3 regions of the Streptomyces sp. NPDC048424 genome follow, and region 3 is predicted to be linked to each of the others. Evidence: riboswitches for the same ligand, from Rfam matches in the RefSeq annotation. Region 3 holds a riboswitch; each other region holds the start of a gene.

Region 1 (4,808 bases), on a different contig from region 3:
GAGTGGCCCATCCAGGTCAGCCGCAGACCGCTCGCCGGCGGCTTGGCCAGCTCCGCGAGGGTCGTCGGGTACACGGGAATGGGCGCGGCGGGACTGCGCCGCACCCGCTGCTCCCGGTGGAAGTAGATCTTGGCGAACTCCGCCATCGAGCCCGAGGGTCTGTTCCGGGCCCCGACCGGGTTCTGGAAGACGCCGTCGGCGAAGTTCGGCGAGCGGCGGATGCGCTCCAGCCGGGCACCGGACGGGTCCGCGCCGAAGGCTTCGGGCCGCAGGGCACGCAGCCGGGGACGCAGGGGACGGGAGCCGGTCAAAGCGCCTCCAGGGAGGATGGAGTAAGGGGTGGTCGTCTCTCTACGACCATCCCAACGCACACCGGCCCCGAAGGATTCCGCTTACCGCCCCCGTCCCCGTCGGGTCCGCGCCCCCACCGTCCCCGCCCCCGTCCCTGCCGCATCCCCGCCCCCGTCCGGGTGCGTACGGCTACAGCGGCAGCAGGTCGGGCCGCTTCGCCTCCACGTGGTCCCCCGAGGACTCCCCGCGCAGCCGCCGGCCGATCCACGGCACGAGGTGGTCGCGCGCCCACTGGATGTTGTCGCGGGTCACGTCCACCGAGCCGCGCGGCTGCTGCGGAGGCCATGGCTGGTCGGGGTCGGTCGGCACGTCCAGGCCGAGCACCTGCGCCGCGCGCAGCGCGACCCGCGTGTGCCCCTCGGGCGAGAGGTGCAGCCGGTCCGTGTCCCACGCCCGCCGGTCCTGTACGGACTTCAGCGACCAGAGGTCGAGCACCGGGCAGTCGTAGCGGTCGGCAATGGCGCGCACGTGCGCGCTGTACGTCGCCACCTTGCCCCGGAGGTGCTTGAGGACCGGCACGCCCCGGGTGTCGAAGCCTGTCGTGATCATGACCTGGCCGACCGCGCCGGCGAGGTCGGCCACGGCCGCCTCGAACCGCTCCGCCACGTCGTCCGGGTCGCTGCCGGGCCGGATGATGTCGTTGCCGCCCGCGCAGAAGCTGACCAGGTCGGGCGCGAGGGCCTTGGCTCTGGGAAGCTGGTCGGCCACGATCTGGTCGAGGAGCTTTCCGCGCACCGCCAGATTCGCATAACGGAAGTCGTGCTCGTCGCGCTGATCGGCCAGGAGTACGGCGAGCCGGTCCGCCCAGCCGAGATGCGAATCCCCGGGTCCCGGGTCCCCCACGCCTTCGGTGAAGCTGTCCCCGATCGCCGCGTACGAGCCGATGGTCTTGAGTTTCGTCGTCGTCGCTGCCACGGGACACCATCCTTCACTCCCGTAACCAACCTACGCCAACGTAATGAGGGGTTGACGGACCGTGATCTGTACCACGTGGGGGATAAGGAATAAGTACACGTGAGGCCGGGACCCCCCTCGGGTCCCGGCCTCACACGCGTTCCCGCGCCGACGGCGGCTGCCGTCAGATGCTCACGCCCTTCGAGCGGAGGTAGGCCAGCGGGTCGATGTCGGAGCCGTACGAGGGGCCCGTGCGGATCTCGAAGTGGAGGTGCGGGCCGGTGGAGTTGCCCGTGGAGCCGGAGAGGCCGAGGGTCTGCCCGGCGGTGACGCTCTGGCCGGAGGAGACGGACAGCTGGGACAGGTGGGCGTACTGGGAGTACTTGCCGTCCGCGTGCCGGATGACGACCTCGTTGCCGTACGAGCCGCCCCAGCCGGCGGAGACCACGGTGCCCGCGCCGACGGCCTTGACGGTGGTGCCGGAGCTCGCGATGAAGTCCACGCCGGTGTGGTAGCCGGAGGACCACATGCTGCCCGCGACCTTGTACTGGGTGGAGACGCCGGTGCTGCCGAGCGGGGAGACGAAGCCGGAGGCCGACTTCTGCGCGGCGGGCGCCCCGGCCTCGGAGTCCTGCTGCTCGGGGGCGGCCTTCTCGGCCGGCTTCGGCGCCGGCTTCGGCGCCGCCTCGGGGGCGGCCTCCGGAGCGGCCTCGGCCTCCGCCTCGGGGGCGGCCTCGGGGGCGGGGGCGGCGTCCACCGGAGCCGCCTCGCCCGGACCGCCGAGGTGCAGCTTCAGGCCGGGGTGGATCAGCGACGGGTTGCTGCCGACCGCCTCGCGGTTGTCGGCGTACAGCTGCTCCCAGCCGCCGGAGAGGTGGCGCTCGGCGGCGATCTTGGAGAGGTAGTCGCCCGGCACGACCGTGTAGACGCTCGGGGCGCCCTGCACGGCGGCGACGGGCGCGGCCTGCAGCGCGGCGGGGACCTGCGGGGCCACGGCGGGGGCCACCGCGGTCGCCGCGGCCGGGGCGCCGGCCGCGTGGGCGCCCGCGGCGCCCATCAGCGGCAGCGCGAGGGCCGCGCCACCGGTGCCTGCGACGGCGAAACCGCGCGATATCGAAAGGGACTTGGGACGGCGGTGCTTACCCTTTGCAGGCATGGCGAATTTCCTCTCCGGCGCCTGCGAGGTGAGCTGTCGGGTTCGGACTGGAGATGTCCGGCCGTACATGTACGGGTCATGTACGTCTTCACCCCGAGCCGTCCCGGCGAAAAGATCTCCGAAAAGATCTCCGGGACAGCGGCTTACCTGGTTCCCCCGCTCCTGCCGCGCGAATAGTCGGGTGCGGTTTCCGGGCGGCGGCAGGATTCGGCGATCCACCCGGATCGATCGCGAAGGTAAACCCTTGCGACGGCGGGGAACAAGCCATGAATTTCCTGACGGAATCACAGGAATGAGGAATCGTCGGAATCCTGGTCACCCTGCGTCCATTACCCGCCGTCAACAACCGCTCCGACGGGGCCATTCGGCATTCGCGATCAGGCACTCACGGTCACCGTATGATCTGGCTCACGGGGACGTGCCCGATCTCGCCTCCGGATATGGCAAGTTGGCGCCAAACAGCTCAATTCGGACAGAAGTCTCACCACGAAGCGGAGGAGTCCCCGTGACCCAGCAGATACAGGAGCCGGAGCTGACCGGAGTGCGCAATTTCCGTGATGTGGGCGGATTGCCGACTTCTGATGGTCGAAGGGTCAAGGCGGGACGACTGTTCCGAAGCGGACATCTCGCACATGCCACCGAAACCGATGCAGAGTTCCTCGCCTCGCTCGGCCTCCACACCATCTTCGACTTCCGCAACGGCGCCGACCACGCGCTGGAGGGGCCGGACGTGGAACTGCCCGGGGTACGGAACGTGAACATTCCGCTCTCGGATCCGGCCGACGGCCGGGAGTTCTGGCGGCTGGTGCGCGAGGGCGACCTCGACCAGCTGCGCACGATCCTGGGCGACGGCAAGGCCGCGGCCCGGATGACGAACTCGTACCGCAGGATCATCGAGCAGCGCACCGCCGAGCACGGACGGGTCGTGCACGCGCTCGCCGAGGACAGCGTCCCCGCCCTCATGCACTGCGCCGCCGGCAAGGACCGGGCCGGCCTGTCGATCGCCGTCACCCTGCTCGCGCTGGGCGTCGAGCGCGAGGCGATCGTGGCGGACTACCTGGAGTCGAACGCCCCGCACCGCCGCTACCGGGTGCGCCGCAGCAGCGCGTCCGACGAGGCCCGCTCCCCCGAGGTGATGGAGCTGCTGGCGCCGCTCTTCGATGCCCGCGCCGAGTACCTGGTCGCCGCCTTCGAGACGATCGACGAGACCTGGGGCGGGGTGGACCCCTACCTGGCGGAGGGCCTCGGGCTGAAGCCCGAGACCCTCGACCGGCTGCGTGACCGGCTGCTCGAATAGCACGCCCGGAGCGGGCCGTCAGCGCTGGGCGACGGCCTGCTTCACCAGCGTCCTGCCGAAGTCCCACATCAGCCCGGACCCGCCGTGCGCCTCGTCCATGACCGCGCGGAAGGCGCCGACGAACCGGTCGACGTCCCGCTCGTCCACGACCAGCGGCGGAATGAGCTTGATGACTTCCAGGTGGTCCCCGGAGACCTGGGTGAGGATCCGGTGCTTCTGCAGCAGCGGCACCACGACCATCTGGGCGAAGAGCCCCTTGCGGGCCGCCTGCAGCATCGTCCACCGGCTGCGCAGCCCCAACGAGGACGGCCGGCCGAACTCGATGCCGATCATCAGCCCGCGCCCGCGCACCTCGTGCAGCAGCTCGTACTCGTCCACCATGGCCGCGAGCCGCCCGCGCAGCAGGTCCCCCGTCGCCCGGGCGTGCGCGACGAGCTCCTCGTCCTCCATGACCGACAGCACCGCCAGCCCGGCCGCCATCGCCTGCGCGTTGGACCCGAAGCTCGCGGAGTGCACGAGCACCCGGTCCATGGACGAGTAGACCTTCTTGAAGATCCAGTCCTTGCCCAGGGTGGCGCCGACCGGCACGTAGCCGCCCGACAGCGCCTTGGCCACGCACACCAGGTCCGGTTCCACGCCCGGCTCGTGCTGGTACGCGTAGAAGTCACCGGTCCGTCCGAGGCCGGTCTGCACCTCGTCCGCGATCAGCAGCGCCTTGTGCCGGTGCAGCAGTTCCTGCGCGGCGAGCAGGAACCCCGGCGGGGCCTCGAGGACCCCCTTGCCCTGGATCGGCTCGACGACGAAGGCCGCGACGTCGCCCTTGCGCAGCTCCCGCTCCAGGGCGCCCAGGTCCCCCAGGGCGATCTTCGTATCGGGGAGGAGCGGGGCGAAGCCGTCACGGAACCCGCCCTCCCCGTTCACCGACAGGGAGCCGGTGGTCAGCCCGTGGAAGGCGTGGTCGCAGTAGAGGATCCTGGGCCGCCCGGTGGCGAACCGGGCGAACTTCAGGGCCGTCTCCACCGCCTCCGTGCCGCTGTTGCCGAAGAAGACCCGGTCGAGGTGCGGGCTGTACGAGAGCAGCTTCTCGGCCAGCAGCCCGGGCAGCGGCTG
Region 2 (4,808 bases), on a different contig from region 3:
GTCACCCGGTACGCCGACGCCCGCCAGGCCCTCGCCGACCAGCGGCTGAGCAAGAATCCGGCGCACCACGCGGAGCCCGCGCACGCCAAGGGCAAGACCGGGATCCCGGGGGAGCGCAAGGCGGAGCTGATGACGCACCTGCTCAACATCGACCCGCCGGACCACACCCGGCTGCGGCGGCTGGTGTCGAAGGCGTTCACCCCGCGCCGGGTCGCCGAGTTCACCCCGCGGGTGCAGGAGCTGACCGACCACCTCATCGACCGCTTCGCGAGCAAGGGGGAAGCGGACCTCATCCACGAGTTCGCCTTCCCGCTCCCCATCTACGCCATCTGCGAGATGCTCGGCGTACCGCGCGAGGACCAGGACGACTTCCGCGACTGGGCCGGGATGATGATCCGCCACGGCGGCGGCCCGCGCGGCGGCGTCGCCCGCTCGGTGAAGCAGATGCGGACCTATCTCGGTGAACTCATCCATCGCAAAAGGGATGATCTGGGCAATGACCTCATCTCGGATCTGATCCGGGCGAGCGACCACGGGGACCACCTCAGTGAGGCCGAGGCCACCGCCATGGCCTTCATCCTGCTCTTCGCGGGCTTCGAGACGACCGTGAACCTCATCGGCAACGGGGTCCACTCCCTCTTCATGAACCCCGGCGAGCGCGAGCGCCTCCAGCGCTCCCTCGCCGCCGGCGAGACCGGTCTGCTGGCCACCGGGGTCGAGGAACTCCTGCGCTACGACGGCCCCGTGGAGCTGGCGACGTGGCGGTTCGCCACCGAGCCGCTGACCCTCGGCGGGCAGCGGATCGAGGCCGGGGACCCGGTCCTGGTCGTCCTCGCGGCCGCCGACCGCGACCCCGAGCGGTTCGCGGAACCGGATACCCTCGACCTCTCCCGCACCGACAACCAGCACCTCGGGTACGGGCACGGCATCCACTACTGCCTGGGCGCCCCGCTCGCGCGACTCGAAGGACAGACCGCGCTCGCGACCCTGCTGACGCGCCTGCCGGATCTGGAACTGGCCGTTCCACCCCAAGACCTGCGCTGGCGCGGGGGGTTGATCATGCGAGGGCTACGTACTCTTCCCGTCAGGTTCACGGCTCAAAACACTTGCGCGGCTTCTGATGAAAAGTCAGATCCCGCTTGAACTTGTGACAATCGTTCGAAGGCCGCTAGGTTCTGCCGTTACCCCGCTGTTATGCGAAAGGTGCACCCTCATGCGTTCCGGGAACGGCCGCCACAGACGCCCCCGCCAGGTCCCCGCGCTGGTAGTCACAGCCGGAGTCACTGGCTCCGCGCTGGCACTGCCGCTGCTAGCCGCCACCAATGCCACCGCTGCCGACACCGCGACCTGGGACAAGGTCGCCGAGTGCGAGAGCGGCGGCTCCTGGAGTGCCAACTTCGGCAGCGGTGCGTACGGCGGGCTGCAGTTCACCCAGGAGGAGTGGCAGAGCGCCGGCGGACTCGACTTCGCCGAGCGCGCCGACCTCGCGAGCCGGTCCCAGCAGATCGCCGTGGCCGAGCGGGTGCTGGCCTCGCAGGGGCCGCAGGCGTGGCCGCTGTGCGCCACCTCGGCCGGCCTGGAGCAGCAGAGCCCCGCCGCCAAGGTGGATCCCGGCCTGCCCGGCACCTCCGGCCCGATCGCCCCCTCGCCCTCCCGCCCGGACGACGCGGTGCCGTCCACCACCGGCGGCGAGCCGGCCAAGGACTTCGGCGCCCCGACCCACGCGGCCCCCAGCCCGACCGGCAGCCCCTTCCTGATCCCCGACGCGCCGTCCGTCGGACTCCCCGTCATGCCGGCGCCGGACGTCCCGACGACGCCTCCCGTCGACCCGTCGCAGCCGACGCTCCCGGGCACCCCGGGCACCACGCCGCTGCCCCCCGTCGACCCGACGGCTCCTACCCTCCCGGTGGACCCCTCGTCGCCCACGACCCCGCCCACCACCCCGGGTGCGACCCCGACGGACCCGGCCGCCCCGACCGCCCCCGCGACCCCGGGCGCCACTCCGGAAGGCGCTCCGGCCGAGGGCAGCGGCAAGCACCGCGGTGCGCCCGCGACCGAGGCGCCCGTCCCGTCTGACGCCGCGTCGACCCCCACGTACACCGTCCAGGAGGGCGACAGCCTGGCGACCATCGCGGTTGCCAAGGGAGTCAAGGGCGGGTGGAACGGCCTCTACGAGGCCAACGAGCAGGTCATCGGCGAGGACGCCAACCTGATCAAGCCCGGACAGAACCTGGATCTAACCCTGCAATAAGGACACTTCGGGCGCCCGGAAAGAACTGATTGTCGGTTATCTGTAAGTGAGACATGTGTCTCTTCAGGTCAACTGGCGTGTCCCGCCCCGGAGCTTCCGCAAACCCCGCCCTCACCTGCGCAAACACCCCTGCGGAGAACGCAAGTAGGGACCCCCTCTCCCCGATGTTCCTCGTTGAACATCGGGGAGAGACCTGTCTACCTTCTGATTCGCCCGCCACCGCGGGCTCCTTCGACCGCATCGCCGAATCCTGCCGGCGGACGGGGGGAACAGTCGTCGCGTCAAGCGCCGAAGGCAGGAGCGGGGGAACCAAGGTAGGCGCCGGGAGCGGCCGTTGAGAGACGGTCACGCCACCGGCTAGGGGTTAAGACGTGCGCTAGGTCGCACGGCCGGGCAACTCACTCGCCCGAACCCGACAGCTCACCTCGTAGGCGTCGGTGAGGAGAAACTCCATGCTGCTTTCCGGCAAGGGCAAGCACCGTCGCGCCTCCAAGGCCGTCCGCATCGTCACGCTCGCCGGTGTCGCCGGTGTGGCCGTCGCCGCCCCCCTGATGGCCGCGGGCACCGCCAGCGCCGCCACCGCGTCCGAGTGGGACAAGGTCGCGCAGTGCGAGTCCGGCGGCAACTGGTCCATCAACACGGGCAACGGCTACTACGGCGGACTGCAGTTCTCGTCCTCGACGTGGGCCGCGTACGGCGGCAAGTCGTACGCCGCGCAGGCCAACCAGGCCTCGAAGTCCCAGCAGATAGCCGTCGCCGAGAAGGTCCTCAAGGGCCAGGGCAAGGGCGCCTGGCCGAGCTGCGGCAAGGGTCTGTCGAACTCCTCCTACGCCGGCGGCGGCACGGAGACCTCGACGCAGAACAAGCCGAAGGCCGACTCGAAGAAGACCGAGACGAAGGCCGCCCCGAAGGCCACGCCGAAGAAGGAGACCAAGCGCTCCGAGGCCCCGACCACCCGCTCCGAGCGCCCGGCGGCCCCCGAGGCCCCGAAGACCGGCAACGGCTCGTACGAGGTCAAGGCCGGCGACACCCTGGGCACCATCGCCGAGGCCAACGGCGTCAAGGGCGGCTGGGAGAAGCTCTTCGAGCTGAACAAGGACATCGTCTCGGACGCCGACCTGATCTTCCCGGGTCAGAAGCTGAAGCTCAGCTGAACACTGCGGCAATAGCCGCAGGAGCGTACGCAACGCACAGCATTCCCCCCGCCCGGCGCGCCTGTCCCCACGCGCCGGGCGGCGGTGTGCGTACCGCATGACGGGCCACGATCCAGAGACCTATGTCCCGGAAGAGGGGTATTCGGTCCCTTTTTCGTCCCAGGGGTCGGGCGGTCGGCCGGTCGAGTGCCCCGGGCCGGTTAGGCTCTAAGCGGCAAGGCCGTCCCACGGCCTGACATGCCACCGCACACCCAGCGTCACATCCCAGAAGGAGATGCTCGTGCCGTCCATCGACGTCGTCGTAGCCCGGGAAATCCTGGACTCCCGAGGCAACCCCACGGTCGAGGTCGAGGTGGGCCTCGACGATGGCAGCACCGGCCGTGCTGCAGTTCCGTCCGGCGCCTCCACCGGTGCATTCGAGGCCATCGAGCTCCGTGACGGTGACCCCAACCGTTACTTCGGCAAGGGTGTCGAGAAGGCCGTCCTCGCCGTCATCGAGCAGATCGGCCCGGAGCTCGTCGGCTACGACGCCACCGAGCAGCGCCTGATCGACCAGGCCATGTTCGACCTGGATGCCACCGACAACAAGGGCTCCCTCGGCGCCAACGCCATCCTCGGCGTCTCCCTCGCCGTCGCGCACGCCGCGTCCGAGGCCTCGGACCTGCCGCTCTTCCGTTACCTCGGCGGTCCGAACGCGCACCTGCTGCCCGTTCCGATGATGAACATCCTCAACGGTGGGTCGCACGCCGACTCCAACGTGGACATCCAGGAGTTCATGATCGCCCCGATCGGCGCGGAGTCCTTCTCCGAGGCGCTGCGTTGGGGTGCCGAGGTCTACCACACCCTCAAGAAGGTCCTGCACACCAAGGGCCTCTCCACCGGCCTGGGCGACGAGGGCGGCTTCGCGCCGAACCTGGAGTCCAACCGCGCCGCGCTCGACCTCATCGTCGAGGCCATCAAGCAGGCCGGCTACACCCCGGGCAAGGACATCGCGCTCGCGCTCGACGTCGCCGCGTCCGAGTTCTACAAGGACGGCAAGTACGAGTTCGAGGGCCAGTCCCGCTCGGCCGCCGAGATGACCGAGTACTACGAGGAGCTCGTCTCCGCGTACCCGCTGGTCTCCATCGAGGACCCGCTGTACGAGGACGACTGGGCCGGCTGGAAGGTCATCACCGACAAGCTGGGCTCCAAGGTCCAGATCGTCGGCGACGACCTCTTCGTCACCAACCCGGAGCGCCTGGCCCGCGGCATCGAGGAGGGCTCCGCGAACGCCCTGCTCGTGAAGGTGAACCAGATCGGTTCGCTGACCGAGACCCTGGACGCCGTCGAGATGGCCCAGCGCAACGGCTTCAAGTGCATGATGTCCCACCGCTCCGGCGAGACCGAGGACGTCACCATCGCCG
Region 3 (4,808 bases):
GCGGAGGCGGGCCGGCCGTCGGGGCCGATGCGGTCGTAGCGGACGGTGCCGATGAACTCCCCGCCGATGGTCGCGGCGAGGCCGACCCGGTCCACGTAGTCGTGGTGCGTGAAGCGGCGCACGTCGCGGTCGGAGAGCCGGGGGTAGGGGGCGAAGAAGCGGTAGTACTTCGACTCGTCGGAGACCTGCTCGTAGAAGCTGACGAGCCGGCCCGCGTCCTCGGTGGTGATGGGCCTGATCCGGGCGGTGCCGCCGTCGCGGAGGACGACATCGGCTTCCCAGTGGGCCGGGTACGAGGGGTCCGACTCGATGGTCATGGGGCCACCTTAAGGCCGGGAGGGGCCGCTCAGCCCCCGCGCGGCGCATGAGGCAACCCGGGACAAATGAGTGCAAGCTGGGGAAGGTCGAACGGCGGCAGATCCGGGCCGAAGGTCGGTCGGAGCATTCCGGGCGTCGTGAGAGACTGGTCTAGACAACCGTAAGAACCTGAAGGGCATCACCATGGCAGAGCGCCGCGTCAACGTCGGCTGGGCCGAGGGCCTGCACGCTCGTCCCGCCTCGATCTTCGTCCGTGCGACGACCGCTTCCGGCGTCCCGGTGACCATCGCGAAGTCCGGCGGCGACCCCGTCAACGCCGCCTCCATGCTGGCGGTCCTGGGCCTGGGCGCCCAGGGCGGCGAGGAGATCGTCCTCGCCTCCGAGGCCGAGGGTGCGGACGCCGCACTGGACCGCCTCGCGAAGCTGGTCGCCGAGGGTCTCGAGGAGCTCCCCGAGACCGTCTGACCCTTCGGGTTCGACCCCGCGCACAGCACGCGCACCACGCGTCACATGCGCCACCCACGGCGAAGCCGCGGCCCCCGTTCCTCCGGGCGCCGCGGCTTCGTCGTTCGCATGGAAATCGGAGCCACCCGGCGGGAAAACACCCCTGCCCGAACCCCGGCGCACCGGAATTCAGCTCCACGGGAATTCGCCGCACAGCGGCAGGTCGAATTCACGCCATAAATTCGCCCCACCCCTGCACGGCGAATTCGCGCGACGCCATCCTTTGTATACGGCTCCTGTTAATGCCGGCCGCTCGACATGTTTACGGCAGGTTGCGAAGTGCTCACCGCCGGACGGAGCCGCAGCCGGTGCGCCCCCGCCGCTCGGTCGGCGTGCACCGCGGTCAGCGCCCGCGCCCGCTCCGCGTCCCCGCGCGCCACCGCGTCCACGATCGCCCCGTGCTCCGCCCAGGACTCCACCGGCCGCACCGGTGCCTCCACCACGTACATCCACGCCACCTTGTGCCGCATCTGCGTGAGCAGCGCGATCAGCCCGGGGCTGCCGGAGGCCTGGGCGAGCGTCTCGTGGAACCAGCCGCCCAGGGACCGCAGATCCCCCCCCTGCCCCCGCCTGGCCCGCTCCTGCCCCAGCCTGACCAGCCCGCGCAACACCTTGAGGTGCGCCTCGGTGCGCCGCCGGGCGGCCCGGGCGGCCGCCAGGGGCTCCAGGAGCATCCGCACCTCCAGGAGGTCCAAGGCCTCCTGCTCGGTCGGCTCGGCCACGCAGGCCCCCGCGTGGCGCCGGGTGGTCACGAAGCCCTCGGACTCCAGGGTCCGCAGCGCCTCGCGGACCGGGACGCGCGAGACCCCGTACCGGCGGGCCAGCACCTCCTCGGTCAGCCGGCTGCCCGGCTCGAACGCCCCGGAGACGATGTCGTCGCGGATTGCTGTGCATACCGCGTGCGCAGGAATACGCAAGACCGAACCTCCGCCTATTTCCGACTGCCAGCCTCATTGCACGCACATGCGCGTGCTGAGACTCTATTGCAACACACGATAATTTCCGAGAGCGGCCGGAAATGCGAAACATTTGCACAAGGACGCAACACGAAGGCCCCGGCTCGGGGAGCCGGGGCCTTCGGAAAAGGTGCGGGACGGGGTCAGAGGCTGACGCCGTGCGAGCGCAGGTACGCGATCGGGTCGATGTCCGAGCCGTACTGCGAGCCGGTGCGGGCCTCGAAGTGCAGGTGCGGGCCGCTGGAGTTGCCGGTGGAGCCCGACAGGCCGATCTGCTGGCCCGGGGTGACCTGCTCGCCGACGGAGACGTTCAGCGAGGTCATGTGCCCGTACTGGGTGTAGGTGCCGTCGTTGTGCTTGATGACGACGTTGTTGCCGTACGCGCCGCCCCAGCCGGCCTCGACGACGGTGCCGAAGCCCACCGCGTGGACCGAGGTGCCGGAGGCCGCGTGGAAGTCGATGCCGGTGTGGCTGCCGGAGGACCACATGCCGCCGCCCGCGTGGTACTGCGTGCTGACGTACGAGCCGTCGACCGGGGCGACGAAGGTGTTGAGGCGCTTGCGCTCCTCCTCGCGGGCCGCACGCTCGGCGGCGTCGCGCTCGGCCTTCGCCTTGGCCTCGGCGAGGCGCTTGGACTCGGCGGCCTTCTGCTTGGCCTCCGCCTCCGCCTGCGCCTTGGCGGCGGCGTGCTCGGCGGCGCGCTGCTGGGAATCGGCCTGGTCGGCGATGTCACCCGCGAGGTCCTCGGCGACGACCACGGCACCCAGCCCGTTCTCCGGGGCGGAGCTGCTGTGGTTGTCCGCGGCGAAGGCCGGGGCGGCGAGGGAGCCGACGACACCCGTGGTCGCGATCGCGGCGATACCGGCGTAACCGGCGGTCTTCTTGCTCAGACGGCTGGAGCCACGGTGCTTACCGGTACCAGCGGGACGACTGCCAAACGCCATGAAGGGTTTGATCCTTTCCTTCCTTCTCGCCTACCGGGTTAGCTGACGGGTTCGGAGCAGGAAGGTCTCCTACGGGCCTCCTCTTGCGAGGGGGTCCGATTCACCCCAGGGACTCATGTGGGTCCCCGGCTCCCCAGGCTCGCGCCTGACGGGGACTCGGCGATCGCTGTCCGGTGCCGCGGATGCGGCGGGCACAACTGACGGACAGCAGGGCCGACGCTAGGCGGATCATCAGTCAATCGCCAAACAGACGCGCCTTTTTGTTGCGTACGCCACACCACATACAAGCAACCTCACCGCTAAACGGACAAAAGGGGCTCCGGCGGATAAGCCCGCCAGAGCCCCTGCGCGATCCGTCGGTCGGCCGTCAGCCGGCCATCACCGACAGGTCAGTTGGTGACGACCGTGACGTCCCCGATCCCGAGGGCGCGCACCGGCTCCTCGATCACTGCCGCGTCGCCCACCAGGACCGTGACCAGGCGGTCCGCCGGGAAGGCCTTCACGGCCGCCGAAGTCGCCTCCACCGTGCCCGTTTCGGCCAGCCGCGCGTACAACTGCGCCTGGTAGTCGTCCGGCAGCTCCTGCTCGACCTGGTCGGCGAGGGTGCCGGCGACCGAGGCCGCCGTCTCGAACTTCAGCGGGGCCACGCCCACCAAGTTCTGTACGGCCACATCGCGTTCGGCGTCGGTCAGACCGCCCTCCGCGAGGGTGCGCAGCACCTTCCAGAGGTCCTCCAGCGCCGGACCCGTGTTCGAGGTGTCCACCGAGCCGCTGATGGCCAGCATCGAGGCGCCCTTGCCGTCCGCGGTGGAGCGCAGCACCTGGCCGAAGGCGCGCACGCCGTAGGTGTACCCCTTCTCCTCGCGCAGCACCTTGTCCAGGCGGGAGGTGAGGGTGCCGCCCAGGCAGTACGTGCCCAGCACCTGGGCCGCCCAGACCTGGTCGTGGCGGTCCGGCCCGATCCGGCCGATCAGCAGCTGCGTCTGGACCGCTCCGGGCCGGTCCACGATGACCACGCGGCCGGTGTCGTCGGCGGTCACCGGCGGCACCGGAAGGGCCGCGGCGGTGTTGCCCGTCCACGCGCCCAGGGTGTCCGCCAGCACGGCGTCCAGGTCGATGCCGGTCAGGTCGCCGACGACCACCGCGGTGGCCGTGGCGGGGCGTACGTGGGCCTCGTAGAAGGCGCGTACGGCGGCGGAGTCGATCCGGGCGACGGTCTCCTCGGTGCCCTGGCGCGGCCGGGACATCCGCAGGGACGCCGGGAACAGCTCCTTGGAGAGCTGCTTGGCGGCACGGCGCTGGGGGTTGGCCAGCTCGTGCGGGATCTCGTCGAGCCGGTTGCGGACCAGGCGGTCCACCTCGGCGTCGGCGAAGGCGGGGGCGCGCAGCGCCTCGGCGAGCAGGCCCAGCGCCTTGGCCAGCCGGGAGGCCGGGACCTCCAGGGAGACCCGGATGCCCGGGTGGTCGGCGTGCGCGTCGAGGGTGGCGCCGCAGCGCTCCAGCTCGGCCGCGAACTCCTCGGCGGAGTGCTTGTCGGTGCCCTCGGAGAGCGCCCGCGCCATGATGGTCGCCACGCCGTCCAGGCCCGCGGGCTCCGCGTCGAGCGGGGCGGCGAGATTGACCTCGACCGCGATCACCTGCTGGCCCGGCCGGTGGCAGCGCAGCAGGGTCAGCCCGTTGGACAGCTCCCCGCGGTCGGGGGCCGGGAAGGCCCACGGCTGCGGCTCGCCGGCCTGCGGGCGCGGGTGGAAGGTCATCGTGACGGCTGCGGTGTCGCTCACTGCTCCGCCCCCTCGTTCTCGTCGGACTCGTCGTTCTCGTCGTCGTCTGCCGCGATCGGCTCGTAGACGAGCACCGCGCGGTTGTCCGGGCGCAGTCGGGCCGCGGCCACGGCCTGCACCTCCTCGGCGGTGATGTCGAGGACGCGCTGGACGGCGGTCAGCGCCAGCTGCGGGTCGCCGAAGAGCACCGCGAAGCGGCACAGTTCGTCGGCGCGGCCGGCCACCGTGCTCAGCCGGTCCAGCCACTCGCGCTCCAGCTGCGCCTGGGCCCGCTCCATCTCCTCGGCCGTCGGGCCCTCGGCGGC

What was found. A riboswitch is a leader RNA that binds a small molecule or an ion and turns the genes downstream of it on or off. The one in region 3 is predicted to bind cyclic di-AMP.
Region 1: another riboswitch for cyclic di-AMP. It lies ahead of AB0D29_RS06220 (LysM peptidoglycan-binding domain-containing M23 family metallopeptidase); the one in region 3 lies ahead of AB0D29_RS19190 (M23 family metallopeptidase).
Region 2: another riboswitch for cyclic di-AMP. It lies ahead of AB0D29_RS35835 (transglycosylase family protein); the one in region 3 lies ahead of AB0D29_RS19190 (M23 family metallopeptidase).

The regions. Positions count from the first base shown of each region.
Region 1 covers NZ_JBEZKE010000003.1:305,930-310,737, reverse strand. The annotation lists gene AB0D29_RS06230 (MBL fold metallo-hydrolase) at 1-311, opposite strand, end outside; gene AB0D29_RS06225 (SGNH/GDSL hydrolase family protein) at 481-1,266, opposite strand; gene AB0D29_RS06220 (LysM peptidoglycan-binding domain-containing M23 family metallopeptidase) at 1,430-2,401, opposite strand; cyclic di-AMP (ydaO/yuaA leader) riboswitch at 2,405-2,624, opposite strand; gene AB0D29_RS06215 (tyrosine-protein phosphatase) at 2,907-3,698, shown strand; gene AB0D29_RS06210 (aspartate aminotransferase family protein) at 3,717-4,808, opposite strand, start outside.
Region 2 covers NZ_JBEZKE010000045.1:18,383-23,190, reverse strand. The annotation lists gene AB0D29_RS35845 (cytochrome P450) at 1-1,143, shown strand, start outside; gene AB0D29_RS35840 (transglycosylase family protein) at 1,214-2,251, shown strand; cyclic di-AMP (ydaO/yuaA leader) riboswitch at 2,528-2,700, shown strand; gene AB0D29_RS35835 (transglycosylase family protein) at 2,704-3,405, shown strand; gene eno (phosphopyruvate hydratase) at 3,680-4,808, shown strand, end outside.
Region 3 covers NZ_JBEZKE010000012.1:109,884-114,691, forward strand. The annotation lists gene AB0D29_RS19175 (GNAT family N-acetyltransferase) at 1-317, opposite strand, end outside; gene AB0D29_RS19180 (HPr family phosphocarrier protein) at 502-783, shown strand; gene AB0D29_RS19185 (GntR family transcriptional regulator) at 1,062-1,739, opposite strand; gene AB0D29_RS19190 (M23 family metallopeptidase) at 1,922-2,722, opposite strand; cyclic di-AMP (ydaO/yuaA leader) riboswitch at 2,735-2,894, opposite strand; gene AB0D29_RS19195 (pitrilysin family protein) at 3,112-4,479, opposite strand; gene AB0D29_RS19200 (pitrilysin family protein) at 4,500-4,808, opposite strand, start outside.